4 regions of the Lysinibacillus sp. NPDC097287 genome follow, and region 2 is predicted to be linked to each of the others. Evidence: riboswitches for the same ligand, from Rfam matches in the RefSeq annotation. Region 2 holds a riboswitch; each other region holds the start of a gene.

Region 1 (7,478 bases), on a different contig from region 2:
CACGTGCGATTTCAGCAGCTTCCTCAAACTTGCCATCAATGATTAAATTTTTAAATTTGCGTGAACCAATAACATTCGTACGTTCACCGATAAATAATGGACGCATAGAATCATCGTATATTAAAGATTCAATGCCCGATACAACGTGACCATGTGTTGATTCTGGTAAAGGACGTGGCCTTTGGTCTTTTAATATTTCACGGATTGCCGCAATATGTGCTGGTGTCGTACCACAGCAACCACCAACAATATTTAACCAACCTTTTTCAGCAAAGCCTTTTAATTTTTGCGAAAGTGACTCGGGTGATTCATGATAGCAACCCTCTTCATCTGGTAAACCAGCATTCGGATAACAGCTAATATAGCCTGTAGAAAGTTCTGATAATGTACGAATATGGTCAGTCATAAATTCCGGACCAGTCGCACAGTTTAGGCCGACTGATAACGGCTTAATATGCTCAATTGAAATATAAAATGCATCAATGGATTGGCCTGCAAGAGTAGTACCCATAGGCTCAATTGTTCCCGAAATCATGACTGGTAGTTCTTTACCTGTCTCTTTAAATGCACGTGAAACACCTAGTGTACCAGCTTTTACATTCAACATATCCTGACTAGTTTCCAAAAGTATTAAATCTGAACCCGCTTCAACTAAAGCTTTTGCTTGCACATAGAAGTTCTCTTCAAGCTCATCGAATGTAATACCACCTGTTACTGATAACGTTTTAGTCGTTGGCCCAATAGCCCCCGCAACAAAACGTGGCCAATCAGATGTTGAAAATTCATCGACCACTTTACGTGCAATTTCAACGGCACGTGTATTAATTTCATCCGCTTTGTCTCCAAGATCATATTCATTTAATACAAGAGGGGTTCCACCAAATGTATTCGTACAAATAATATCTGCACCTGCTTCTAAATACTCGCGGTGTACTTTTTCAAGGACATCAGGTCTTGTCAGCACAAGGTTTTCATTACAGCCATCTAACTCTTCCCCACCAAAATCGTCCGCTGTTAAGTTTTCGTTTTGAAGCATTGTACCCATTGCGCCATCAAGGATTAAAATTCGTTTCTCTAGTTGCTCTTCAATCAAGTGCTTAGCCATTTGTACTTACCCCTTTTTTCTGTTCGTCCAGTTGTTCTATATAGCTCATTAGTTCAAGCGTCATATCATAACGTAAAAACGGTGTGATTAAATAAATGCCATTGAAATATTCAGCTGCTACTTCTACAAGTTCACGTGCAATTGCAAGACCCTCTTTTGTTGCAAGGTCTTTATCATTGCCGCATGCCTTCATGCGCTCTAATGCATCCTCTGATAATTTAATGCCTGGTACTTCATGGTGTAAAAACTCTGCACTTTTATAACTCGTTACAGGCATAATCCCTATATAAATAGGCGTTTCTAAATGTTTTGTTTCCTCATATATTTCTACAATCTTTTCTTTTGTATAAACAGGTTGAGAGATGAAATAATCTGCACCATGCTCAATTTTCTTTTCAAGTCGTGCCACTGCACGCTCTAGTACACGTACATTCGGGTTAAACGCCGCTGCCACAGAAAAGTTTGCCTTTTTACGCAATGGTTTGCCCGAGAATGACACACCTTCATTTAGCTGCTTAATCAGTTGAATTAATTCCATTGAAGACACATCGTACACACTTGTTGCACCTGGGAAATCACCCACTTTTGTCGGGTCACCAGTAACGGCTAAAATGTCATGAATACCTAATGCATCTAAGCCCATTAAATGTGACTGCAAGCCGATTAGATTACGATCACGGCATGTAATATGCGTCAATGGACGCACACCATGCATTTGCTTCACCAACGCCCCCATCGCGATATTACTAATACGTGGTGATGCTAAAGAATTATCGGCCATCATCACTACATCTGCACCAGCTTCATATAATTTTTTCGCGCCCTCTATAAAGCCATCTATTTCTAAATGTCTAGGTGTATCTAACTCCACTATAACTGAACGCTCACGCTTCACCTTTTCATGAAGAGGTTCGTACGTTGTTGGTCCCGGCTCACGCACGATCTCAATCTTTTCTGGCTTCGCAGATTTGTTTTGCACAGGTGTTAACTCTTCTAAATACTTTTTAGCTGCAGCAATATGCTTTGGTGTCGTACCACAGCATCCCCCAATTAAACGTACACCTTGGTCACGTAATGCAACCGCTGCGCGTCCAAAATAATCCGCTTCAGATTCATAGACCACACGGCCATCTTCCACATCTAAAAGGGAGGCATTTGGATAAGCCGACATAAATGCATTTTTAGGTAACTCCACTCCCTCAAACGCTTGAATCGTATGATGCGGACCCAAACGACAATTTACCCCAACAATATCCGCGCCTAATGCTTCTAATTCATGTAACGCTTGATTCAATGATATTCCATTTTGTAATACACCTGGCTCATGCATCGATACTTGCGCAATAATTGGCAACTGTGTTTTTGCTCTTAGCATCTTTAAAGTTGCTGTTAATTCTTCAAAATCATAATAGGTTTCAAGTAGAAGGCCATCCGGATTGCCTGCCAATAACACTGTTGCTTGCTCTTCAACTGTTGTTAAAATTTCTTCCAGCGTCGCGTCACTTTTACGAATGCCGCGAATCCCACCAATTGTGCCTAGTACAAACTGTCCACCATCTGCAGCTGATCGTTTGGCAATTGTTATTGCAGCTTCATTGAACTGTTGTACACGTGATTCCAAACCATACCGTGCTAGTTTAATAGCATTCGCTCCGTATGTATTCGTTTGAATAATATCAGCACCTGCCGCAATATACTCACGATGAATTTTTTCAATTAACTCAGGTCGTTGCACATTCATCTCTTCGTGGCAGTACTCCAAACCATAACCATATAACAACGTGCCAATTGCACCATCTGCTGTTAGCACATGTGTTTTTAACTTTTCAAGCAATCCCATAAATTTTAGCCCCCTCTGTCGCATATCATCTATAAAATTCGCTCTAGCGGATCTTCGTCCAGATTTTGAATTGTGTATGCACAATTCATTACTTTTAAAATCTGTGACATCCGCCGGAGGCTTTTGTTTTATTCAGCGTTCTAACGCTGAATAAAGCAAAAAGCCTTCTTTACAAAAAGAAGGCTTTAACGAGTCGTAATTGTTTTTCCTTCTCATCTACTGACCAAAAGGTCTACTGGATTTAGCACCTGACATTAAGTTGGTTGCTGAAGCGTCATAAGGCCAGTCCCTCGGCTTCTCTTGATAAGAATATTGTATGAATTTTTTAAATAATTAAAAGAATCATATCGCTTACGCTCGTTGACGTCAAGACTATTTCACCGAACAAAGAAATTTTAATCTAAAACACATCAATTTTATGTTTCCCCTACTATATGGAAAAAACCTTTATACAAGTTTTCCAGCTATCATCTCGCCAACTTTTTTACCATTTTGGATGCAAGCGCCAATGCCAACTCCAAAATAAGAACACCCTGCAAGTGATAAGTTTGGATACTTTACTTCTAACTCAGCAGTTAGTCCTTGTAATGCATCATGGTGCGCTAAATCATATTTTGGCATTTGATCTATCCATTTCGCGACATTAACTACTACTGGCTTATCTTCGATTCCTAAGCTTTTTCGTACGTCCTCCAAAGCAACTTCTGCTAGTTCTTCCTCTGACATCGCACGTAACTGCTCATATGCAGGGTTAATGCTCTTATAGAAAAGTCGCACGAGTAATTTGCCTTCAGCAGAGGTATGTTTCCACTTTCGACTCGTCCACGTAGCAGCATTACATTGCAAATCAGAATTATGTGAAACAATAAAACCCGTTCCATCTGCCGGCAACACCGTATCTGGCACATCAAATCCTAAATAAATTGTAATAGCTGAAGCTGTACTGAATTGTTCAAAATACTCATTTAAAGACTCATCTCTTAATAAACGCTGTACGGCTTCATTCGGTATCGCCATTACAACATGATCAGCTTTTATTGTCTCGCCATTCGCTAAAGAAATTGTATAGTCATTGTCATTTTTCACAACAGCTGTTGTCGCTACACCTTTTAGTATTTCAACTTCTGTTAATGTTTCCTCAAGTCGATCTATTAGTGCCGATAAACCATTTTTAAAGGAGATGAATTTTTTATTTGCCGCTTTGACAAATTGTTCGCGATGCATTTCAAAACCTTTAATAATACTACCGTAATCATTTTTATAATCGATTAAATACGGTAATGTTGAAGCAATCGATAGTTGGTGTAAATCTCCAGAATATACTCCAGCAAGTACTGGGGCGATTTGATTTTGCACTAGCTCTTCGCCTAAATAATACGTTAAAAACTCACCAATCGAACTTTCTTTCGTGAAGCCTACGTTTGGCAGCGTAAAATCTTTTAACGCTTCCTGCTTTCCTGCTGACGTCACCAATGTACTTGATTCCAACGAAGCCAAACTCATTGGAATACCAAATGTTGAATCTGTTGGAATTGCATGTAGCTCATTATTTGTATAAATATAAGATGTACCTGTCTCGTTATATACAAGAGATTCTTCAAAATCCAACTCCTTCACTAGCTCCATAACACCCTTATGACGTGCCACAATGGAATCAGCACCTGTTTCCATAATAAAGCCCTGCTCATATGCAGAGCGCAGTTTCCCACCTAAGTATGTATTTTGTTCAATCAATACGAGCTTAACGTCTAGACCTTTTTCTAACACTTGTCGTTGTAAATAATGCATCGTGCATAAACCCGTAATGCCACCGCCTAATACAGCTACTGTCTTCATCCTAATCCGCTCCCATTTTCTTTTTTACTCTTAATTATAGACCTTTTCACCAAAAAATTACGCAGAACCCTTTACAAAATTAGAAACTATAATTAGCTAGCTATTATAGTCTCTACACCCTAAAGGCAAAAAAATACCCAGTAAGTTCCCCTATCACTTACCGAGCATTTTCTTCGTTTTTATTCTGTTAAGTCTTGTGCAACATTCGCCAACTTATCTGCTGAGTGCGTCACTTCATCAAAGGCGATTGCTAGCTCACTGACAATTCCAGTAACAGCCTTCACCTCTTTTTCCATGCAATCATTTTGAGATTTCGCTTCCGTCATAGCATCTAAAATTTTATTGAATTGCCCTTCTGTTTGCGCCATATTTTCCTCACCAGAAGTAACCTCCTGCTGAATATTACTTAACGAAAGAACGAGCTTGTCCGTTCGTTCATTTGTATTTTTTAATAATTCAGCGACTGACGTCACAGATTCCTTTGTTTGATCTGATAATTTTCGGACTTCATCAGCAACAACACTAAAGCCTTTTCCCGCGTCTCCAGCGCGAGCTGCTTCAATCGCAGCATTTAATGCCAATAAGTTAGTTTGGTTTGCAATATTCGTGACAACACTCATAATACTTTCCATTTCTTTAGACATATCTGCAAGTTGTTCAATGTTATCTGTAATATCGTCAAGTGAGTGGATAATATTATGCATGTTTGTAGACTGATTACGTAGGCGTTCTCTTCCTTCTAACGCCTGATTTTCAGCTAATGCAGATACACTTAGGGATTTTTTAGCTAATTGCATAATTCCATCTGATTGTGTATTCAACAAATGAAAAGCAGCGTTCGTTTCTTGTGAAATAGCAGCAAGTCCTTCTGAAGAAGCCACAATTTTTCTCTCAACTGCTACTTTTTCTCTTTCTACCTTTAGCTTTAAATTCTCGACCGTATTTTCAAATGCTTCTAATACCAGCTGCTGCTCAAAATTTGAAGTTTTTGAGATTGCACGAATAGTATTGAATTGATCTACCGGGTTTTCGACATATTTTTCGACCAAATCAATAAAGGAAATCGATAAGTCTTGGAAGGCACAAATATACCATTGAGTTTTTAATCCAATCTGCACATGAACCTTTGCAATACTAATACGTCTCTTAAAAAATTCTTCATCAATTATACCGTTAAACATCTCAATAATATGGCGACTTAAGGTGATTTTCAGCTTTTCAACAGAACTATTTTTGTTAATGATATCAGTTAAACTACGCTCGGTTCCCATCATGTCATAAAATCGATCAACAATGTGATTAATATTTTCCTCTACATACGGCTTAAACGCCTTTAAATATTGTAGATCTTGCTCTGTTAAATTTAACATTTCAATTTGCTTCCGTATGGACGGATGACTAGACACATCCATTTTGACAGCATATTGTTGTAAATCTAAAACCGCAACCTTTTTTTTCTTCTGAAAAATCACACTTTTTCCCTCTTTCACTCACATATAACATTGGAATAGTTGAGCATTATTCCATTTCCGTTTATTTAAATATTTTACCGACTCATCAATAAATTCCGTAATACCCCATATTACATTATCCCAAAACCCCATATCAAAATCATAGTGAAATAAGCATTATATTGTTAATAAATCCACAATAAAATCACCTTTAAATGATTTATATTGAAATTACAATTATTGATTATACATTAATTTAGCATTTATTGTAAAATAAATAAAATTAATGAATTTGTTTCCAAATTTTAATTGGTAATTTAATTCATAGGTAAAGTTTTGAAATCTGATAGACAATTATCAAAATCAAAAAAAGAAGATATCCATAACAACGGATATCCTAATTATTATAAATAGTTGTCACTTTACCTTGCATTGCAAGCATTTCATTTTCTAACGATATTGAACGCTTATCAAAATAGTAAATGCGATCATTTACTCTATCTTCTACGGTAGAACCTAATGTCATCATTTCAATAACATCGCATGTAAACAAAATTAACGTACGAAGTCCACTTTCCAATTTTCGAATTTCCTTACCATACCCAGCAAACAAACGGCTATCTACTTTACCTGTTTTTATCTCAAAAAGGTTTTCGTTAATTTCCTTATCAATCAGTTCATATCGATTTCTTTGGCGTAATTTTAATACTTGAATTTTCTCTGTAAACTTCTTTGTATCTTGGTTATCCAACCCAACACTTTTGTGACTCTTTAGATACTCTATAATACTACATAACAAAGAAAGATCATCGCGTTGCCCAACTAACACTTCTTGGAGCACACGTAACTTTGATTCCTGTTCATTTTCCTGTACCGATGAATTTGAGATGTCCATTCACAACCAGCTCCTTTTCAAAACCTCATTGTTACTATATTGCCTCGAACACCTCTACAATAAACCTTTTTTGTATCGAATCATGTCTGCAATAACAAATAATATATATTGAAATAACACCAATTAACTATGGCGAATAACTTTTTCCTTTAGAATTTATTTTACCGTTATAGGTTCTCCCTATTTCCGGTCATAATTTCTCTAACTCCTGAAGCTTTTCATAGGCTTCCTCAACACCTGCATCTGCCGCTAATCGGTACCATTTTTTCGCTTCTTCAATATTCTGCGGAATGCTTTCTCCTCTATTATATATATGCCCAAGTTGTAGTTTCGCTTCTGGGTCGCCTTGGA
Region 2 (7,478 bases):
ACAAAATAATGATTAATAGTTTACAAGATACAATCAAATTAAATAATGGAGTAGAAATGCCAGGGTTTGGCCTTGGTGTATTCCAAGTGGAAAACGATGCAACAGCAGAAATCGTAAAAAATGCGATTGAGGTTGGCTACCGTAGCATTGATACTGCTGCTATTTACGGTAACGAAACAGGTGTTGGTGAGGGCATTAAACTAGCACTAGCATCTACTGGTTTAAAACGTGAGGATTTATTCATCACATCTAAAGTATGGAATACTGGTCTAAGCTATGCCGAAACAGTAGCAGCTTATGAAGAAAGCCTACAAAAATTAGGACTAGATTACTTGGATTTATACCTCATTCACTGGCCAGGTAAAAATAAATATGCAGAATCATGGAGAGCACTTGAGGATCTATACAAAGAGGGCAAAATCAAAGCAATCGGTGTATGCAACTTCAACATATCTCACTTACAAGACTTATTAAAAACAGCTAGCGTAACACCAGTTATTAACCAAGTAGAATTCCACCCACGTTTACAACAAATAGCGTTACGTTCATTCTGCCAAGAGCACAATATTCAATTAGAAGCTTGGGCGCCATTAATGCAAGGTGGACTTCTTGAAGATCAAACGATTGCGAAAATCGCAAAAAAATACGGCAAATCAAATGCACAAGTTATTTTACGCTGGGATATTCAAAATGGTGTTGTCACAATTCCTAAGTCAGTACGTAAAGAACGTATGATTCAAAATGCAGACATCTTTGACTTCAGCCTTACTAATGAAGAAATGGAAGTAATGAATGCCATGAACCTAGACAAACGTGTTGGTCCAGACCCAGCAGAATTTGACTTCGTACTGTAATAGAACTTCATAACAACACAAGTAGAAAAAGCCTTAAGGTATCTACCTTAAGACTTTTTCACTTATATTAAGATGGTTGCATAACAGCAATATCCTCATCACGTTGCATTAGAAGAACATCTTCACCATTATCAATTAATTTTTCGATATGGTTTTCACCCCACGTGCAAAGTAAGTTAAGCACGGGCTCCAGTTCATGTCCATACGGTGTTAATGAATATTCAACCTTGGGTGGTACTTGATTGAACACTTTACGATTGATTAATCCACATTGCTCTAATTCTCGCAATTGACTCGTCAACATTTTTTGTGAAATACCAGGAATTAATCGACGAAACTCATTCGTACGTATCTGGCCATGGTGATTGAGATGACATAGAATAATAGGCTTCCATTTCCCACCGATTACTTCAAGCGTGGCTTCAACACCAATATTATAAACTTTCTTCATCGTGAACCCCCTGTATTATTCAAAAGTAACTAAAAGTACCCTACATGCTTCTTTAGTACGTATGAATAATACTACACCCTATTTAAAATATCAAAGGAGTGCTCAATATTATGACAAAATCAACAACACCAAATGCCAAACTAACACTCCTCGCTCTAGCGATCAGTTCCTTTGGTATTGGTTCTACAGAATTTATAAGTGTGGGGCTACTCCCGCTCATTACAAATGACTTCGGTATCTCATTAAGTACTGCAGGCTTAACCGTATCAATCTATGCATTAGGTGTAACAATTGGAGCACCACTTTTAACAGTTTTAACGTCTCGAATTGATCGTAAAAAGGTTCTATTACTCGTCATGGCACTTTTTATCGTCGGTAACTTATGGGTTGCTATGGCACCTACGTTCTCGTTACTACTAATAGGTCGTATTATTTCAGCTTTAGCACATGGTGTATTTATGTCGATTGCCGCTGTCATTGCCGCTGATGTCGTAGCACCAAATAAACGCGCAAGTGCCATTGCATTTATGTTTACAGGTTTGACTTTGGCAACTGTGACCGGCGTTCCATTAGGGACTTTCATCGGTCAAGTAACAGACTGGCGTATGTCATTTGTTTTCATCGTAATCATCGGCATAATTGGTTTAATAAGCAATGCATTACTCGTGCCAAGTAATCTATCAAAGAGTAATCCAATTTCGATACGTGATATGGGTAAAGTTTTGGGTAATGTACGAATGCTGTTAATTCTTTTCATTACAGCAATCGGTTACGGCGGCGTATTTGTCGTATACACATATGTATCTCCCATTTTAGAAAAACACATGGGATACTCCCCTCAAGCAATCGTAGTTATTTTAGTCGTCTACGGGATTTGTGTAGCAATAGGAAATACTGTAGGAGGACGCCTTGCAAATAATAATCCTTTACGCGCATTATTCTTCATCTTTATCAGTCTTGCTCTAGCACTACTAGGCATTAACTTTTCATTAGAATCTCAGATTGTTGGTCTAGTTATGGTTTTACTTATGGGGCTATTCATGTTTATGAGTGTACCCGGCTTACAACTCTATGCCGTTCAGCTATCTGAAAAATATGTACCCACAGCTACTACGATGGCTTCAGCGTTAAATATTTCTGCCTTCAATATCGGAATTTTTCTAGGATCTTACGTAGGTGGATTGGTTGTACAATATCAATCATTAAAACATACACCCATTTATGGCTTCCTAATGGTCATGCTTGCAGCGATCGTCACATTAATATGGATAATTTTCGAAAACAAACAAAAAGACAGCTATTAAAAAACTACGTCATAAGTCAAAGCATTGACCTATGACGTAGCCTATTTGTTTAGATTATTCTTCTTGTCCAGAAGGATTTTTTCCTGTTGCTTCAATCACTTCAGGCGTTCCATCTACTGTTTCTTCTTGTTTATTTTCAGCAGGTGGTGGTGTAATTGCAACCAATGTATAGTCATCCTCATTTAAAATTTCAAACGGGAATTTATTTCGAATATCTGCGACATACAGTGAAGTACCAATCGCCACATTCGACACATCGATTTCTAGTGCTTCTGGTATATCTGATGGTTTCACCTTCACTCTAACCTCTCGATGTGGCTGTAAAAGAAAACCACCATCTGCCACGCCGATTGCATCCCCTACTAGTGTCACAGGGAGATCGACTTCCAACTCTTCTGTCATATTGATGGATTTAAAATCTAAATGCTTTATATTGCCCTTTAACGCACAACGCTGCAGTTCATTTAGTACAGCATTCACTTTCTTCCCATCAACCTCTAATTGAAATACACCATTAGTCCCCGTTTTCGCTAACACTTTAGCAAACGCTCTTGCATCCAGTGAAATTGCAGTAGATGCCAATTGATAGCCATAAACGACACCAGGAATATCACCACTTTTTCTAAGCTTAGTTAAAGTCGATTGAGGGCCTGCATTACGTTTTTTTGCAGTTAATACTGAACTCATTATCATTCTCCCCTTCCATGGAAACTCATCACATAAAAGGTTTTGCCCGTTACACCAGTTTTTATACCTAAATCATTGACTAAATCGTTGTTCAAAAGTAGCTGCACATTCGAGTTCAAACCAAAAATCACACGCTACACCTAAAAGCAGAACAATTCATAAGATATAATATCAGCTATTGAATTGGAGGAATTTTATTGTATTACAATTACTATCCCTATTATTCCTACTCAAATCATTATCCGATGTGGGTAATGGCAAATCATTCGTCTCTCGCTCAATTCCCTAGTCAATTGGCAATGCCGACAAATAATAATTCATTTCCACCTGTAAACACGCGTCAATTAAAGATTTCAGCGAAAAGTATGCAGGCCATAATGCAACAATCTCAGTTGCTAACAAGTAAAATTGCAGATTCAGAACAGTTCGCCCACAATCTCATGAGTGCTGCACAACTTTCAAATAAAGCAGAAGTTGACAGATTAATTACCTCAACTGGTATTACTATTAAGTTCGACACAAAATTCACACCAGATGGCATTCAAATTCGTTTTACTGAACATGCTTGTTGTGGACTGACATTAATATTAGATTGGTGAATCAAAAAAAGTAGTGGATACATCAATTAACAGAGTATCCCTATTGAACTTGTAAACTTCTATTTAATATGATAAAGTGGCTGTAATATATTTCCGAAAATTCACACACTTATATTCTTATCAAGAGAGACGGATGGGTTGTCCCTATGAAGTCTCAGCAACCAGCTCTAGCATGTTGCTAATTCCAATCGGTGAAAATCACCTTAAAGATGAGAGGAATAACTTCAGTTAGTATGCACGAGGGCCCTCTTTTACAAATTGGGTTCTCTTTTTTTATCTAAAATATTAGGAAAGCAGGAAACACATTATGACAAATGATCTTTTACAAGCACTTCAACTATTGAAATCAAAAGAATGGGTCGATTTAACACACACATTTGGACAAGATTCGCCACACTTTTTTATGTTTGACGATGCAAAATTTGAGACGTTATTCTCACATGAAGATGGATTTTTTGCACAACAATTCACTTTTCCTGGACAATACGGAACACATATCGATCCACCCATTCACTTCGTTCGAGATACACGCTACTTGGATGAATTAGAACTGAAAGAGCTTGTCCTACCACTTGTCGTTATTGATAAATCCAAGGAAGCAGAATCCAATAATGACCTTTCGTTAAGTGTGCAAGATATTCTTGACTTTGAGGAAAAATACGGAAGAATTGAAGCTGGGACATTTGTTGCACTTCGTACGGATTGGAGTAAACGATGGCCTGATAAAGAAGCTTTCAACAATAAAGATGAGGATGGAAATAATCATATACCTGGTTGGGGATTTGAAGCGTTAAAGTTTCTATTTGAAAAACGAAAAGTAAATGCTATAGGTCATGAAACATTCGACACTGATTCAGCAGCTGATTTTCGTAAAAACGGCAAGTTAGATGGTGAATATTTTGTACTCGACCAAGATACATATCAAATCGAGCTCATGACGAACTTGGATAAGCTACCACCAAAGGGTGCAATTATTTTTAATATTGTTCCGAAACCCGAAAAAGCATCTGGGTTCCCTGTACGTTCATTTGCTATTTTGCCTTGATTATATGTTTTAAAAATGTAAAATACTAAAATAAAAAGGGGCTATCAAAATCATTTTTAATGACTTTGATAGCCCTTCTCTAGTTACTCTATAACATTTTTCTATCACTTCATAAAAATACGCTAATAGCTCCGAGTAACACTTTCAATTCCAACGTTACACTTTGAAAAAATGTAAGTTGGCATAATATTATTCACATACAATTCACAAGTGGTCATTTTATACTACAGCGTTCAATAGTCGACACCTATCTGGATTGGTTTGAATAACACCATAAAGTTGCTTATATAGAGCAACTTTTGCACTTAATTTAATTAACTACTATCAAATCCTCCACCAACTACAGATGCCGTTGTAAGACAAATTTAGTAATCTTTGCTCTTAAAAACAATATGAGAAAGTAGCAGGTATTGTATTAATAATTCCAAAGGAGTATACCAAATTACATATAATTGATAGAATAAGAGAACATTGATTAAATATATTGAATTATTACATACAGAGTATTACTAGAACAAAAGGAACGATAATTAACCCGATGTAAAGGAGTTGGTTCTTATGGGATTTAACATTTACTATTACGAAAGTAATGTAGATTGCAAATTTTGCAAGAAGCATTTTACAACATACAAAGTACGTCCTAATCGCTATAAGATCATTGAAGAACATACCGATTTCATGCCAGTCTATGAAGGTTTGAATCCATTATTATATGAAGTAGCTGTCTGTCCTCATTGTGGCTATGCCTATCATAAGTCCATGACAAGAACCTATGGGCCATTCATGCTACTGATTAATGAATTGTACATTAAAGAGCTCCAAAAACCGGTGAACATTTGCCAGGAGCGCACGATAGATGATGCGATTGTTAGCTACAAGCTAGCCTATCTTGTGTCAAAATCTTCGATGGAAGAGCCTCTTCTAATGGCAAACCTAGCTTTGAAAATAGCGTGGCTCTATCGATTAAAAAATGACCCTGAAGCTGAAATGCGCTACTTACAGTCTGCAAGGGAATTTTACAGCAAGTCTTTTGCTACCAATCAAGAAGGCGAGGAGCGAATTCAATTTTTAAATGCAGAGTTGAGTCTTCGTCTTGGAGATATAAAAGATGCAAAGAAGGGATTCTCCCGCTTAATCTCGGATCGAAGCGTTTCAAATAAATACAGGAAATTAGCCCGTAATCGTTGGGAAAATTATAAGTATGACGAGAACCCTATCAATATCACCGAAACCATCAATTAAAAGGCGGGGAGCGAAGTAGAATGCAGCTGTTTGGGAAAAAACTAGATGCGAGAGAAGAAGATATTTTTTCGGAATTACTTCATTTTTTACTAAGAAAAAACAATCGTAACTTATCAAATGATGAAGTCGTTGAATTAACAGGCGTTTCTTCCGACTTGCTTTATAAATGGGTGAAAGCAGGAAAACTAAAAAACACTATTTTCCCCAATATTGGTGCCCCGTGCGAACGATGTGGCAAAATTACGCAAGCTAGAACCTGTGTTAGCTGTTCATCCTCCATCGTCAATACATTAAAACAAGAAGAAAAAGATCAAGCATGGTTTAAACAAATTCAACGAAGAGACCGACAACCAAGCACATATCACTATAAATAATAAAAGGAAGGGCACCCTTTATGCTAAGTGCCCTTTTTGTCATCTTCAGTTAGGTATCCATTGAAATATGATCCCATTCTTCATCAAGGTGCCCCATCATCCAGAATAATCCCCTACGTCTTTCAATGATGATACTTTCATTCATACCTGCAGGTGCTTCTTGTTCATGTATTCGACTATTTACACAAGCCCAGTGCAATCTATAAATTTTGTCTGCTTCATCCATAATCTCCGCCTTGTTTCGCATCGAAGTTTTGACATAAAAATGTTCGAACGACTCACAGCTTGAAACAACTTTGATTGCATACTCACAGTCGCAAACATCGTCAGGAAAATCGAGTGTATCAACAAGACCCAATGCCCAAATAAGTACCCAGTATGCTTCATATTGCCAAGAAATATCGACCGCTTCTTGCCTATTCGGTTCTTCTGTATGGAAAAAATCTCTTTCTTTGTTGGTCAGGTATTCGTCCACACCATATCTCTGCAGCATATTCATGAAGAAGTCTTTGGATTCATGTATATCTCCCCCTTGCACCACATCGCACGCATATTGGATAACAATTAATAACGCAACAGCTCTTCTTGCTATATCTTCCTGTGTTCTAAACTGATAATGCGCTAAAGGTGGAAGCTGAGGTAGTGAATTAATAAATGAAATTCCCTTTTCATTTAAATAAACAATTGTCTTATTCTTTCTTTGTTCGCCTTCTTCAGACGTAACTTCATGTCCCATTATCTTTCTTGTACAACCATGCGGTCTGAATTTGGCAGGTCCTGATTTCCCATCAGGATAAACAATAACAAGACCATCTTGATCTAGCAAAGTACCGTTTGGTAAAAAGCCAATTCCACCTATTTGTGCTAGCAGGCTAGTAAATAACTGCATCTGTTCTTCATTAATTTCTTTCTCCATTTCGAT
Region 3 (7,478 bases), on a different contig from region 2:
CTCGATATAAAGTTGTATATCCTCTAATTAGCCCTATGAATAGATGGAGGAGGATTATTAAGTGAGCAGTTCAACAAATAACAATCATGACCCCTCTCAAACACCAGCAAATTCATCGAAGGATTTACTTAATCCTTCTCTTTCAAATAATATTCAAACGATTAAACAAACAGTTGATAATAGCAACGATATTATAATTCGTGAGGTTACTATCGGAAAATCTGAAAAACATCTTATTGCAATTATTTATACAGATGGATTAGCTGATCAAACAGCTATTACAGATTTTATAATGGAATCTCTTATGTTGGAATTAGACGAATCTCTTGCAAACAAAACCAAAGCAATCAACCAATATTTAAAAGATACTTGTTTAACAGTTGGTGATGTGAAGGATATTGAAGATTTCACAGGGGTATTTAGTGCCATTATGAATGGAGAAACTGTCATCTTGCTAGATGGCGCATCAAAAGGTATTTCTGCAAGTACTAAAAGTTCAAAGGATCGAGCTATCACTGAACCTACTACAGAATCTGTCATTAGAGGTCCAAGAGAGTCTTTTACTGAAACACTTCGTACTAACACCGCCTTAATTCGTCGTAAGATTAAAAACCCAAATCTTTGGATAAAATCTAGGGTTATTGGGAAAGTAACGCAAACGGATATTGCAGTTATGTACATTAATGGCATCGCAAACGAAAAAATTGTAAATGAGGTTCTTGAACGTTTAGACAGTATAGACATTGATGGCATTCTGGAAAGTGGATATATTGAAGCATTAATACAAGATTCCAAATATACAATTTTCCCAACAATTTATAATTCTGAACGTCCCGATGTCATTGCAGCTGAATTATTAGAAGGGAAAATTGCTATTCTCGTGGATGGTACACCTTTTGTTCTTATTGTCCCTGCCCTACTAACATCTTTTCTACAATCTTCAGAGGACTATTACCAAAACTTCATTATTAGTTCCCTTATACGTCTATTAAGATTTTTCGGTATAACCATTTCTTTGATTGTCCCTTCCCTATATGTTTCAATTACGACTTTTCACCAAGAAATGTTGCCCACAGCTATGTTGATTAGTCTTGCTTCCCAACGAGAAGGAGTCCCTTTTCCAGCTGTTGTTGAAGCACTAATAATGGAGGTTGCATTTGAAATTTTAAGAGAAGCTGGTCTTCGAATGCCAAGAACGATAGGTCCTGCAATTTCAATTGTCGGGACATTGGTTATTGGGCAAGCAGCTGTAGAGGCTGGTATTGTATCGTCAGTAATGGTAATCATCGTTTCATTAACGGCCATTTGTAGTTTTCTTTTCCCTGCTTACGGCCTGTCGAACACGATTCGTGTCCTACGTTTCCCTTTAATGATATTAGCAGCAGGCTTTGGTTTATTTGGAGTGATGATTGGTGTGATGGCGTTAATCCTGCATCTATGCAGTTTGCGCTCTTTTGGAGTCCCTTATATGAGTCCTTTTGCACCAATAATTCCCGATGATCAAAAGGATGCCATACTATTATTTCCACGTGGGTCTTTATTAACGCGACCTCGCTTAGTTAATCAGATTAACAAGATTAGAAGTCAGAAGTCATTAAATAAAAATAATCATTGAATATAGAGGTATCCGATATGAAAAAGGTATTAACCATTATCCTACTAACTACGCTTACCCTTGTATTGAGTGCTTGTTGGAGTAAACGTGAGTTAAATGAGCTTGCTATAGCTGTGGCACTTGGTGTGGATAAAGTGGACGATGAATATGAGATATCTGTGCAAGTAGTAGATCCTAGTGAAATTTCTTCAAAGCAAGCTACGAGTGGTCGTGCACCAGTCATTACCTACCATGCTCAAGGGAAAACAGTGTTTGAAGCAATAAGGAAAGTAACGACATCTTCTCCAAGAAAACCATACTTTTCACATCTTCAAATTATTGTAATCGGTGAGGAATTAGCTTCTGAAGGGATTAGTCCAATAATAGACTTTTTAGCGAGGGACCATGAAATTAGAAACGATTTTAATGTCATAATGGCAAATAAAACGACTGCCAAAGCAGTTTTAAATGTTTTAACCTCAATAGAAAAAATACCTGCACAAAAGATGGCTAATTCTATCAAAAATTCAGAGAAATATTGGGGATCTACAAGGTCTGTCAATATTGATGAAATAATAACTGCACTCAGAAATGATGGAAATAGTCCAGTTTTGTCAGTCATCGAGGTAATTGGCGATCAAAAAATAGGCATTGATATGGCCAATGTTGAAAGAATTGACACCCCAGTATTTTTGGAATTTACAGGACTAGCAGTTTTTCAGCAAGATAGATTAATGGGTGTTTTAAGCGAGGAAGAAAGTAAAAGCTTCAATATTTTGAATGATAACATCAATAACACAATTGAAGTGATTTCTTGTCCGAATGAAGGAGAGCTATCAACTGAAATCATAAATTCCAAAACTAAAATAAAAGGCAAAATACAGAACGGTACACCAAAAATTAATGTCAGTATTGATATTGATCAAAATGTTTCAGAAGTTAATTGCACTATCAACTTAGCGGAGAATGAAACAATTCCTATGATAAACGAAAAAACAAGTAAATTAATTAAGGGTGAAGTAGAAAAAGTACTTCATACGATGCAACAAAAATATCAAGTGGATAACTTAGGGTTTAATGAGGTACTGCATCGAGAAAACCCTAAAGAGTGGAAAAAAATAAAAGATGACTGGTCAACGTTATTTCCTGAGTTAGAAGTTATCGTGGAAGTCAATGTTAGCACGCGTGGATTAGGCACGATGCAAAACGCACTATCGCGAAAGTTAAAGGAGTAATATGAAATGTTTAGTACATTGGGAATATTAACCGTTACAGCGTTAATTATTTACTTCGAAAAGCCAAAGTTATTGAAAAGTGGTGAAAGGAAAACAATTTGGATGTTCTTGATATTATTAATTATTGGAGCAGCCTTGAATATAGGAGTGGCTTTAAATCTCAATATTCCTAACCCATTGGATTTGATTACCTCTATTTTTAATCCTTTTGCAGATTTGTTGAAAACATTATTAAAGGATTAATATTCGTTCTGTCCATTGAAATATATTAAGTAAATGAGGAAAAGTTATGGAAAAACAAGTTATAAGTGCACGTCAATTTACAATAATTACTTTGCTCTGTTCCATAGGTACAACTATTTTAATAATACCATCAAGCATCGCACAAGTAGTTAAACAGGATGCTTGGATAGTAGCTATTATGGGTGTTGCTGTAAGCTTATTGCTCGTAAAGTTATATATTTCAGTCGGAAATACAACACCCAGCTTATCTTTAGTGGAGGCAAACGAAAAAATATTAGGGAAATTTATTGGTAAAGTCGTATCTATTGCGTTTACACTATTTACTTTTCTGGCTGCAGGAGAATTACTTTATTACATCGGGAATTTTATGCAAACCGAAGTCATGCCAGAGACACCAACAGTTGCATTTGCACTTTTGTTTATGTTAATCATTATGTTTGCTACTTATTTGGGTTTAGAAGTCTTTGCACGATCCGCAGAAATACTATTTCCAATATTTTTATTCATATTTGTCATGTTCGTTCTTTTCATTACTCCAAATATCGAGATTAAAAATATACAACCTCTCTTTGAAGCAACGCCAGGGTCATTCATATACGGTATTTTACTTTTTGTTAGTACTTTTGCTTTCCCGCTTGTTGTCTTGTTAATGATCTTTCCTTCGACCGTCAATGTGAAAAAGGCGGCTCAAAAAGGATTTTACATAGGCACCTTAGTAGGCGGCTTGTTTTTAATCATATTGATTTCTTTGTCTATTTTAGTCCTAGGGTCAACGAATACATCCTTACGAACTTTTCCAAGTTATACATTAGCTCAACGAATTTCAATCGGGAATTTTTTGCAGCGTATTGAGATTATTATGACGTTTATGTGGATTACTACAATCTATATTAGATCGTTCATCTATTTTTACGCAGCAGTAAAGGGGTTGGGACAACTACTTAATACAAAAGATCATCGACCACTCATATTACCCCTAGGGATGATTACAGTCGCACTATCTCAAATTGTTCATCCAAACATCGTACATTCAGAAATTTTCATTAAGGAAATTTGGTTACCATATGCCTCAATATTCGCTGTTTTCCTACCGCTTCTATTATTAATCGTTGCAAAAATACGTAAGATTTCAGACAAAGAAAAAAACATAAAACCAAGCCCTTTAGATAAGGGTAATGAAGAACATTCACAAAGACAAACAGAGTAACCCCCCCTTTGGTGAACAAAGGAGGGGTTTTTTCTAGATATGATATTCGATTTCTTCGACAAAATCCCATTCATATGGTGTTTCTTGGTATACATAATAGTTTAACCAATTTGAGAATAGTAAATGTGTATGAGCACGCCATGTATTAATTGGCTCTTTTGCTGGATCATCGTTAGGGAAATAGTTAACAGGTACATCTATATCAAGTCCCTTAGCAACGTCACGGCTATACTCGTCTGCAAGTGTTGTCGCATCGTACTCTAGATGGCCAGTAATCATAATATTTTTATTATCCTTTGATTGGACAATAAAGACGCCTGCATCCTCAGAATATGATAATAAACGTAAATCAGGATGAGCGCGTACATCATCAATGGAAACTGAAGTATAGCGAGAATGTGGCGCAGTAAATGCGTCGCTAAACCCACGAACTAAATCAACCGTCAAGTCTGTAATAACATGTGAATAGACGCCTGAGCATTTTTCAGGCAGTTCAAATTTCCCGATACCGTAATGGTGGTAAAGAGCAGCCTGCGCCCCCCAACAAATATGTAGAACAGATGTCACGTTTTTCGCTGACCAGTCCATAATTTCAGCGATTTCGTCCCAGTAATTGACGTCCTCAAACTCCATTTTTTCAACAGGTGCACCGGTAATAATCATACCGTCAAAGCGGCGATGACGTATTTCATTAAATGTTGAGTAAAATAACTGTAAATGTGATTTACTAACATTTTTAGACTCATGTGTTGCTGTATTTAAAAACGTAATATTTACTTGAAGCGGCGTATTCCCCAGTAAACGTAGTAATTGCAACTCAGTTTTTTCTTTTTCAGGCATTAAGTTGAAAATCAAAATATTTAACGGACGAATTTGTTGTGTCCTCGCACGGTCCTCTTCCATTACGAAGATTTTTTCCTCACGTAAATGTTCTCCAGCTGGTAAGTTTTTCGGAATATTAATCGGCATCTTGCATTCCCCATTTCATCAATTTCTCTTTATATAAATTAAAAAACCCCCTCATTCCATGTGAGATAGAATGAGAGGGTTTTAATCACGATCACTCTTATCTCTCAAAGGAAAAAATCCTTTGCTGGAAGTAGCACCTTTCTAACTAAGTTAGAGGTTGCTGAAGCGTCAACAGGCCAAATCCCTCGACTTCTCTTGATAAGACTATTTAATTAAGCTGAATTGTACCATGGATAATACAGAATTTCAATAAAACATAGAATATTTTGTTTTTTGTAAGTTAGAGGAGTTAAGTATGGATCTTTTACATTAGTTCTTTTCGATAAATAGTAGTCATTATTATTTTATTCATCAATAGATTAGAATAGCCTACCCTTAAAAACAGTTTTAAAAATTTTACACACGCAAGTTTTTATGTTATTAATATGTCATAATTCAGTTCGTAATAGCCACGGCGCTTGAATTATGTTAGGATATACTTTATGTAATAGAGAGGAACGTGAATATCTTGATTAAAATCGAACTACCAAAACCAGACTTAGTTATTCGTCAACGTGAACAAGTATTAAAACCAGGAGATGTAGAAATCACACCTTATCATGGTTTTATCGACTTCCATAAAATCACACGTGAAAAAGGCGGTATTTTCTTTTTCTACAATGAAAAAAACGAATTATTATTTGTAGGTAAAGCACGTAAAATTCGTCAACGTATTAAAAAGCACTTTGAAGATAACGTGTCACCGATGCAAAAGCACCGTGCCGAGATTTTCAAAATTGAAGTATATGAAATTGACGACCCAATGGAACGTGAAATTTATGAAACATATGCGATTAACACATTCCGTGCAAAATACAATACAGATAAAGTGTTTTTTGAATAAGAGATAAAAAAGAGACCAGCTCCCCGTTGAGTTGGTCTCTTCTTTATTTAGATGAGTGGCTCGTCCGCACGATAAGATTCATCAACAATGAGTATCGGCTTAATTGTAGAGCCGTTATTTGAATCAGCAGAAGCTTCATTAATTTGCTCAAATTTATAAAACTTTACGAGCTTTTCAAATGGGAATTGCCCACTTTGGTGGTATTGAATTAATTGTGGAATCGCAATTTGTGGTACAGTATCACCCATTAGTACACCAATAAGCTTACGGTTTGCAAATACTAAATCAGTAAGTGTACTAATTTCAATACTATTAGGTGTGACAGCTACGGGTGCACATATACCACCTACACCAAGTACGTCAATTGCTGCCTTCATTACTGCCGCAACACCTGTTGTATCAATGGAATAATTAACGCCTTGTCCCCCAGTAATTTCAAGCATACGCTCCCCTAAATTCTCGGTCTTGCTATTAATTGTATGCGTTGCACCAAGTTCCTTAGCAAGTTCTAGACGTGAGTCATGAATATCTATGGCGATAATGGTCTTACAGCCTTCAATTTTTGCTGTCATTAATGCCCCTAAGCCAACTGCCCCAGTGCCAAATAAGGCAATGGACGAACCAAATTTCGGCTGTAAACCATTCACAACGGTACCACAGCCTGTTAAAAACCCACATCCTAATGGCCCAATATAGCGTAAATCTGCAGCATCATCAACTTTAATTAAATTATGCTCATGTACTAATGTGTGTGTTGCAAATGAAGACTGACTGAAGAAATTTGAAACTGGCGTACCATCTTCTTTGAAAAAAGTATGTGTGCCATCTTCACGTGTACCAAACATATTTAACTTGGCCCAGCTATCACAAGAGGCTGGTCTACCAGAACGGCAATTTGTACAATGACCACAATATTTATAGGACATGACAACTTGATCGCCAGCTTTAAAATGTTTGACAGCGCTTCCAACTTGTTCAACAATTCCAGCGCCTTCATGTCCAAGTACTGCTGGTAACGGAAATGCTGCGTCACCGACACGTAATGCTTCATCTGAATGACAAATACCTGTCGCAACTACTTTTATAAGCACTTCATCGGGTTGCATTTCTGCTAACGATAACTTTTCAAATTTGTATTCTTCATTTATACCATTTACAACAGCTGCTAATACTTTCATCAATAACCCCCCCATATTTTTTCAAGATTTCTTCAATGTATGAATTCGTCTATTCATATATACTAAATAGATGTTCATGTAAAAATATTCTTCCTTAAGAAACATTTCTGAGGTTTATTTAATAGAAATCAAGTGAGTTTTAACATAAAAAAACACCACAGAAATAACA
Region 4 (7,478 bases), on a different contig from region 2:
GTTTGGTGTAAAATTGGATATGCGACGGGTTATTTGATCTGTATTCTCCACAATTGGTTGGGTGTACCAATGGATTGGACAAGTAATCTAGTTGAAGTAATCACAAATAGGATGGAGGAATAAAAAATGGAAGAAAAAGTAGCGAAAAAGATTCGTAATGAACAGTTACGAAGCAAAGTAGTAACAGCCCAGGAAGCAGCATCTTGGATTTCGGATGGCATGGTACTTGGTATGAGTGGATTTACACGTGCTGGTGACGTAAAAGTGGTACCGCTTGCACTTGTAGAAAAAGCGAAAACAGAGAGTTTCAAGGTAGATGTATATACAGGTGCATCACTTGGACCAGAAGTTGACCAATACCTAGCAGAAGCAGGCGTTATTCGCAAGCGTGGACCTTTCCAAGCAGATGCGGGTATCCGTAATAAAATTAACAGTGGTGACATCACATTTGTTGATGCTCATCTTTCACATAACGCAGAGTTAGTACGCCAAGGAATCATTGGCCCAATCAACTTCGCAATTATTGAAGCGACTGCTATTACAGAAGATGGTTTACTTATTCCAACAACTTCTGTTGGTAACTCACCAATCTTCGTACAAGAAGCTGACCAAATTATTATCGAGCTAAATGTAGCGCAACTTGATGCATTAGAGGGTGTCCATGACATTTATGTGCCAGGGCCACAAGGTAAGCGTGATCCAATTCAGTTGCTAAATGTATCTGATCGTCTTGGACAAATCGGTATCCCACTAGATCTTAATAAAGTAAAAGGTATCGTTGTTTCAGATATTTTAGATGCTCCATCAACAATTGTTCCTGCTGATGAAGAGACAGATACTATGGCGAATCACTTACTTAATTTCTTACGTGATGAAATTAAAGTAGGTCGATTAACTACGAGCTTGCGACCAATACAATCTGGAGTAGGTTCAGTAGCAAATGCTGTATTACTAGGTTTCAAGGATTCTGAATTCGAAAACTTAGAAGTGTATTCAGAAGTATTACAAGATGCAGTATTTGATTTAATCGATGCAGGCAAAGTAAGCTTTGCATCTGCTACTTCTATCACTCTATCTGAAGAAGTAGGAAACCGCGTGTACGGTAACTTTGAAAAATACGCTGACAAACTAGTATTACGTCCACAAGAAATTTCAAATCAACCAGAAATTATCCGTCGACTCGGGTTAATTTCTGTGAATACAGCGCTTGAAGTAGATATTTACGGTAACGTAAACTCTACACATGTATCAGGCTCAAGAATGATGAATGGTATTGGCGGTTCAGGAGACTTCGCGCGTAATGCACGATTAGGTATTTTCGTGACGAAATCATACGCAAAAGGCGGCAGCATCTCAAGTATCGTACCAATGGTGTCACATGTAGACCATACAGAGCATGATGTAGATGTCATCGTAACAGAGCAAGGAGTAGCTGATTTACGTGGTTTAGCACCGAAAGAGCGTGTTGGTCTTATTATCGATAACTGCGTGCATCCAGATTATCGCGAGCAATTATGGGCTTACTTCAATGATGCAAATGAAGCAACAGGTGGCCACCATACACCACATGACTTAGAAAAAGCTTTATCTTGGCATGTGAATTTAGCGAAAAATGGCACAATGAAAGATCCTGCGTTCTCTAAATAAAATGATGGAAAAGCCTTGAAGTCGACGTTCAATCGTCCTTCAAGGCCTTTTTTATTTTATAGTAAGCCAATCCACTTCCAGTATGTTGCTGAGAAGAGTAGTACAAGCAGATAGCCAATAATCGTTAACGGAATACCCGATTTTAAGAAATCCTTCCCGCTGAATGCACCTGTACCATAGGCTAGCATATTTTGAGGTGCACTAATTGGTAATAAGAAGCCGAAGCTGATGACAAATTGTTGGACTAATACGAAGCCGACTTGGTCAACATCCATCGTAATGGTTGTAGCTAGGGCGATAAATACTGGTATTAGTGCAGAAGAAAGACTTGTTGCGCTTGCAAAGCCTAAATGTATTAAAATGTTGAAAATAGATACGAGTGCAATTGTCGCTAGAATCGGCATAGAGTCTAGGCCAAGTGAACCGAATACAGCGTCAGACAACCACTGTGCTCCTTTGGTATCAAGTAAAATCGTACCGAGTGCAATGCCGACAGCGAAGACGATAATGGTGCCCCAAGGAATAACCCTTTCAACATCTTTCCATGTATATACACCAATTTTTGGTGTTAATAAAATTGCGATCGCAATAATGGTTACAGTAGTGGTATCAAATGGATGTAACTTTCCTTCTGTTGCCCAGAAAAATAATAAAATAATAGATGTAATGATTAAACGAATTTCGGGTCCTTTTAATGGACCAAGTTCAGCTAATTGCTTTTTAATGACATTACGTCCACCCTCGATATTATTCGTTTCAGGTTTAATTAGTGTAATCATAATAAAGAACAATGCAATCGACATAATGATTGAGAAAGGCGCTGCATAAATGAACCATGCGCCCCATGAGATATCAATGCCGAATTCTTTTTGAATAAAGTTCAATGCAACCATATTTTGCGCAGCAGCCGTTTTAATACCAATATTCCATATGGAAACGGCCTGAACAGAGGTGATGACGAGCAGGGCAGCAAGTTTACTATCACGTGGTAAACCGAAAGCTGCAACCATTCCCAGTAAGATTGGTACAACTGCGCCTGCACGAGCAGTAGCACTAGGAACGAAGAATGCTAGAACTATCGATACTAAAATTGCGCCGAAAACGATTGCTTTTGTTTTTGTACCAACCATCGATAAAACCCATAAGGCCAAACGTTTATGTAGATTTGTGATTTGCATGGCAGCCGCTAAAAAGAGTGCTGCTGCCACTAGTGCTACAGCGGAGTTACTAAAGCCTCCAAGTGCCATTTTTAACGCAGCTTTTGTGCCAAGTTCAACTGAAGGATCCTCCATAGAAGGCGCAAGACCGAGTGATACGGCAGAAATCGCAATGATCATCGCAGAACTGACGGGATAGGACACAGCTTCAGTTACCCAAAGTATGATAGCGAATGCTAAAATAGCTAAAGCACGTTGACCCACTACAGGTAAGTCCCCGTTGTTTGGTAAAAATGTGATAATAAGTAGGGCTGCGAATGCTAAGCCAATCCATAATGGTTTTAAATTTCGTTTAGGGACCGCTTTCTCGAAAGTAGACATAATGATTCATCCTTTCAATTTACAAGTATAGTTACAACTACCCATAACATCGGTTGGTTAGATGTTTTATTAAGAAAGTAATTTGTAAATTAATTGTGAATTTTGGAAGGATGTAAAATATGCTCTGTTTATAGAAAACATGGATTTATAAGAGAGAATTCAAGGTCATGGAAAAGACAAAATTCTATTTTAATATTATTTCTTCTTAAAAGCGGATGTTACCTTTGGTTCGGTTCCTTGAACGAGCCGCTTAATATTTTCAAGGTGCAAAACAATTGCAATGATAAATAGTCCAATTGCAATTAGGGTAGGGCCAATGCCTGGAATCCATAAATAAGTCGCGGTACAAAAGACAAGATAAAATTCAAGTACACCTACGATTAAGTAATTTGTAGCGAATGATAATATGACAAATAAAATAAGTGCGAAAAGACCAATTTTCCAATCGACTGCTAGCAAAATACCGATTATGGAAGCGGTCCCCTTGCCACCGTTAAAGCCCATATGAAACGGGAAATTATGCCCTAAAATAACACCAGCAGCAATCGTATACGTAAGTAGCCAAATTTGTTCCACTGTAAATAGTGAGGTATCTGCAAAATAAAGATGTACAGCAATTATTGCTACAACGCCTTTTCCAATATCAATGAGAGCTACTAAAATACCGTATTTCCATCCAAGAGAAAGCGTGGCGTTTGAGGCACCAGCATTGCCATGTCCAGCTTTTTTCAAGTCAACGCCCGAAAAAAACTGCGCTACTTTAGAGCCATGAATACAGCCGATTAGGTAACCAACTAGGATACATATAATGGCAAATTGAATCATAAAAAGCTCCTTTCAAAAAATATTTATTTTTAGTAGTATATGTATTTATAGTACGGGATTTAGCAGACGGAAGGTTCAGAAAATATAAAATTTTAGTATTGACAGAAAAATAGACTATTGTTTATACTGTGTAACAACGATGGAAATTGAATCACATACTCTTATCAAGAGCGGCGGAGGGATAGGCCCTATGATGCCCGGCAACCAGCAAGTGACGAACTTGCTAAGGTGCTAATTCCTACAGATTCTATACTTGGATCTGGCAGATAAGGGGAGGAAAACTTGCAACCGCAACCCTCTTCTTAACTGAAGGGGGTTTTTGTTTTCTACACAAAAATCCTCCTCATCTCCGGTACCATCGTAAAAAAACAACCAATAAGGAGGAATTATTCAATGACAAATTTTAGACCAGAAACACTACTACTACACGGTGGCCAAGAGCCAGACCCAGTGACAGGCTCTCGTACAGTACCGGTTTACCGTTCGACAGCTTTCGTATTTAAAGACACTGCTCATGCGCAACGTCTTTTCGCTTTAGAAGAAGCGGGCAATATTTATACACGTATTACTAACCCAACTGTAGAGGTATTTGAGAAACGCGTCGCTTTATTAGAAGGCGGTACAGCGGCAGTAGCACTTTCATCTGGTGCAGCGGCTATCGCGTTTTCAATCTTAAACCTTGCAGGTACTGGCGATGAAATAGTGGCAGCGAGCTCTTTATACGGAGGCACATATAACTTACTTGCAAACACATTACCAAACTACGGTATTAAAACAATATTCGTAGATGAAACAAATCCAGAAAACTTCCGTTCAGCTATTAATGAAAAAACAAAAGCAATCTTCGCTGAAGGTTACGGAAATCCAAGCTTAAAAGTATTAGATGTTGAAGCAGTAGCGAATATTGCACATGAAAATGGCTTGCCATTGATTATTGATAGCACATTTGCTTCTCCTTATGGCTCAACACCAATCGAATTCGGTGCAGACATCGTTGTCCACTCAGCAACGAAATGGATTGGCGGTCATGGAACAACATTAGGTGGTGTTGTTGTAGACGCAGGGAAATTTGACTGGACACAAGGTCGTTTCCCAGGCTTTACAGAACCAGACGCATCTTATCATGGTTTACGATACGGAATTGATACAGCAACGGCTGCATTTGCCACAAAACTGCGCGTGCAATTACTTCGTGATTTCGGCCCAACATTAAGTGCCGATGCGGCTTTTAACTTATTACAAGGTTTAGAAACGCTTCATTTGCGTATCCCTAAACACAACGAAAATGCACAAGCAGTCGCTGAATATTTACGCAACCACCCATCTGTGGAATACGTAAACTACAATGGCTTAGAAGATTTCCCAACACATGATCTAGCGAAGAAATATTTGAAAAATGGCTTCGGTTCAGTGCTCACATTTGGCATAAAAGGTGGACGTGAAGCTGGTCGACTACTGATCGACAGCGTAAAATTATTCTCGCACGTGGCAAACGTAGGGGATGCAAAATCATTAATTATTCACCCAGCATCTACAACGCACCAACAGCTTTTGGCTGAAGAACTAATCCAAACTGGTGTATCTGAGGAGCTCATTCGCTTATCAATCGGTTTAGAAGCTATAGAAGATATTATTGCAGATTTAGAACAAGCAATTGTACAAGTTGTAGCTGCCGGGCAAGTAGAAGCCTAATCCTAATTAGAGTACTTTAATTTTAGATAAACTAGATTGATAGTTGTAACGTTTGCGTATTTTCCCATTCGAAATGCCTCATTTGGTAATACGTAAAACGTTGCTATATCAAGACTTCATCCCATTCGATGGATTATCTGAATTTTTTTAAAAATAATACCAAGTAATTTTATAAGTTTTGTTGACCTCTTTAAAACCTTGTTATATACTAGGGATTAAGTTAAACGTTAGAAGGCTACCAACCGTAACGAATAACTATATAATTTACGTTTTCATAAGTGCCCCCTCACTTTTGAATATATAGCAAAGATCGAAAGTAGCTACATAGCCAGCAGCTACTTTCGATCTTAAAGAACTGACGGAGAAGGAGTGTTTGAAATGGGAAATGTTTATAGTGCACAGAACGTTGCATCGTATCTTATTTATGAATTAAATGAAAGTGATGAGTTTGTGAATAACATGTCCATTCAGCACTTACTTGCGACAGTTGAAACACGATGGCAACAGGCTTTTGGACACACTGCCTTTCAAGAAGCCGTGTATACAGAAGAGAAAGAGTATACAGTGAAGGAAGTATTCGATACGTACACGGTACATACTGACCACCATATTGCATTGCCAGCAACGGAGTACTATTTAAAGTACGGTACATTTCAGTTAGTAGAACGCACGTATGCGATACCAAGCTTCACGCAAGATGAAGAAAAGGTTGTACAAGCGGCTTTAGCACAATATCGCTATGTACAACTAACTAAAGCAAGCTAATTTTCTTTCATATATTGAATCTACAACTCGTTCTCTAAAATAGGGGAGCGAGTTTTTTACTCCAAAAGTAAATAGACTATTATAATAGAAGGAAGTAAAGATAAATGGGCAATCTACACGAAAGAATGAAACGTCAAAATTTGTTCAAAATTATATAAGTGTTAAAAATACGTATAATATATAGTATGAAAACGATTTCTTTTGCACATCTAGGAGAAACAAATGTCCTTCCTAGAAAGATTTTTCTTGTACATTGTATTTTTTTACGTTACAATTTTCTTTAAGTTAAATTTTGAATTATTTGAATTTGTGTGATGCACAAATTTTTTTATAAAAACTTTGGAGCGTACGTTGGAGGGAATGACAGTAATGGCAACAATAAAGGCAGCAATCTTAGGGTTTGGAACAGTTGGGCAAGGAATCTATCATATTTTAAATGAAAAACGAGAAGAGCTTAAGAATAAGTTAGGCATTGAGCTAGAAGTTGCAAAAATTTTAGTAACGGACACTAGTCGTGAGCGTGTACCAGGTACAGCACATTTAATGACAACGAGCATGGATGAAGTTTTAGCGGAGCCAGGCATGCAGGTCGTTTTTGAAGCGATTGTCAATGAAGAACCTGCATATGGTTATTTAAAACGTGCAGTAGAGCATAAATGCCATGTAATAACTGCAAATAAGGTGATGTTTGCAAAACGTGGTCTAGAGCTGCAACAGCTAGCTAAGAAAAATGGTGTCTTTGTAGGATTTGAAGCAACAACAGCAGGCGGTGTACCTGTTATTAAAACGATGAAAAACATTCTTCTTGTAAACGATGTAAGTCGTATCCAAGGCGTTTTAAACGGTACATCTAACTATATTTTGACGAAAATGCGTGCGGAAGGTTGGTCATTCGGAGATGCATTAGCCGAGGCGCAAAAACTAGGATATGCAGAGGCTGATCCGTATAATGACGTATCTGGTCAAGATGCTTTCAAAAAATTAATGATTTTAAGTGCACTAGCATTTGGT

What was found. A riboswitch is a leader RNA that binds a small molecule or an ion and turns the genes downstream of it on or off. The one in region 2 is predicted to bind S-adenosylmethionine.
Region 1: linked by a shared signal. The riboswitch ahead of ACIQ2D_RS19595 (bifunctional homocysteine S-methyltransferase/methylenetetrahydrofolate reductase) and the one ahead of ACIQ2D_RS11420 (cyclase family protein) in region 2 are both predicted to bind S-adenosylmethionine.
Region 3: linked by a shared signal. The riboswitch ahead of metA (homoserine O-acetyltransferase MetA) and the one ahead of ACIQ2D_RS11420 (cyclase family protein) in region 2 are both predicted to bind S-adenosylmethionine.
Region 4: linked by a shared signal. The riboswitch ahead of ACIQ2D_RS12940 (O-acetylhomoserine aminocarboxypropyltransferase/cysteine synthase family protein) and the one ahead of ACIQ2D_RS11420 (cyclase family protein) in region 2 are both predicted to bind S-adenosylmethionine.

What each region holds. Positions count from the first base shown of each region.
Region 1 covers NZ_JBIWCX010000019.1:27,467-34,944, forward strand. The annotation lists gene metH (methionine synthase) at 1-1,105, opposite strand, end outside; gene ACIQ2D_RS19595 (bifunctional homocysteine S-methyltransferase/methylenetetrahydrofolate reductase) at 1,098-2,945, opposite strand; SAM riboswitch class I at 3,155-3,255, opposite strand; gene ACIQ2D_RS19600 (protoporphyrinogen oxidase) at 3,393-4,781, opposite strand; gene ACIQ2D_RS19605 (methyl-accepting chemotaxis protein) at 4,961-5,578, opposite strand; partial or broken gene ACIQ2D_RS19610 (protoglobin domain-containing protein) at 5,732-6,193, opposite strand; gene ACIQ2D_RS19615 (chemotaxis protein) at 6,630-7,127, opposite strand; gene ACIQ2D_RS19620 (SEL1-like repeat protein) at 7,318-7,478, opposite strand, start outside.
Region 2 covers NZ_JBIWCX010000007.1:24,381-31,858, reverse strand. The annotation lists gene ACIQ2D_RS11445 (aldo/keto reductase) at 9-854, shown strand; gene ACIQ2D_RS11440 (winged helix-turn-helix transcriptional regulator) at 922-1,305, opposite strand; gene ACIQ2D_RS11435 (MFS transporter) at 1,416-2,609, shown strand; gene ACIQ2D_RS11430 (50S ribosomal protein L25/general stress protein Ctc) at 2,664-3,296, opposite strand; gene ACIQ2D_RS11425 (YuzC family spore coat inner layer protein) at 3,494-3,895, shown strand; SAM riboswitch class I at 4,010-4,111, shown strand; gene ACIQ2D_RS11420 (cyclase family protein) at 4,203-4,940, shown strand; gene ACIQ2D_RS11415 (DUF2225 domain-containing protein) at 5,499-6,182, shown strand; gene ACIQ2D_RS11410 (hypothetical protein) at 6,203-6,556, shown strand; gene ACIQ2D_RS11405 (DUF4272 domain-containing protein) at 6,606-7,478, opposite strand, start outside.
Region 3 covers NZ_JBIWCX010000009.1:137,207-144,684, forward strand. The annotation lists gene ACIQ2D_RS14205 (spore germination protein) at 62-1,615, shown strand; gene ACIQ2D_RS14210 (Ger(x)C family spore germination protein) at 1,633-2,829, shown strand; gene ACIQ2D_RS14215 (hypothetical protein) at 2,836-3,072, shown strand; gene ACIQ2D_RS14220 (GerAB/ArcD/ProY family transporter) at 3,119-4,279, shown strand; gene metA (homoserine O-acetyltransferase MetA) at 4,313-5,248, opposite strand; SAM riboswitch class I at 5,343-5,453, opposite strand; gene ACIQ2D_RS14230 (nucleotide excision repair endonuclease) at 5,757-6,131, shown strand; gene ACIQ2D_RS14235 (NAD(P)-dependent alcohol dehydrogenase) at 6,179-7,309, opposite strand.
Region 4 covers NZ_JBIWCX010000008.1:104,758-112,235, reverse strand. The annotation lists gene scpC (succinyl-CoA:acetate CoA-transferase ScpC) at 127-1,647, shown strand; gene ACIQ2D_RS12950 (DASS family sodium-coupled anion symporter) at 1,704-3,185, opposite strand; gene ACIQ2D_RS12945 (glycerol-3-phosphate acyltransferase) at 3,381-4,010, opposite strand; SAM riboswitch class I at 4,169-4,283, shown strand; gene ACIQ2D_RS12940 (O-acetylhomoserine aminocarboxypropyltransferase/cysteine synthase family protein) at 4,404-5,702, shown strand; gene ACIQ2D_RS12935 (hypothetical protein) at 6,081-6,467, shown strand; gene ACIQ2D_RS12930 (homoserine dehydrogenase) at 6,837-7,478, shown strand, end outside.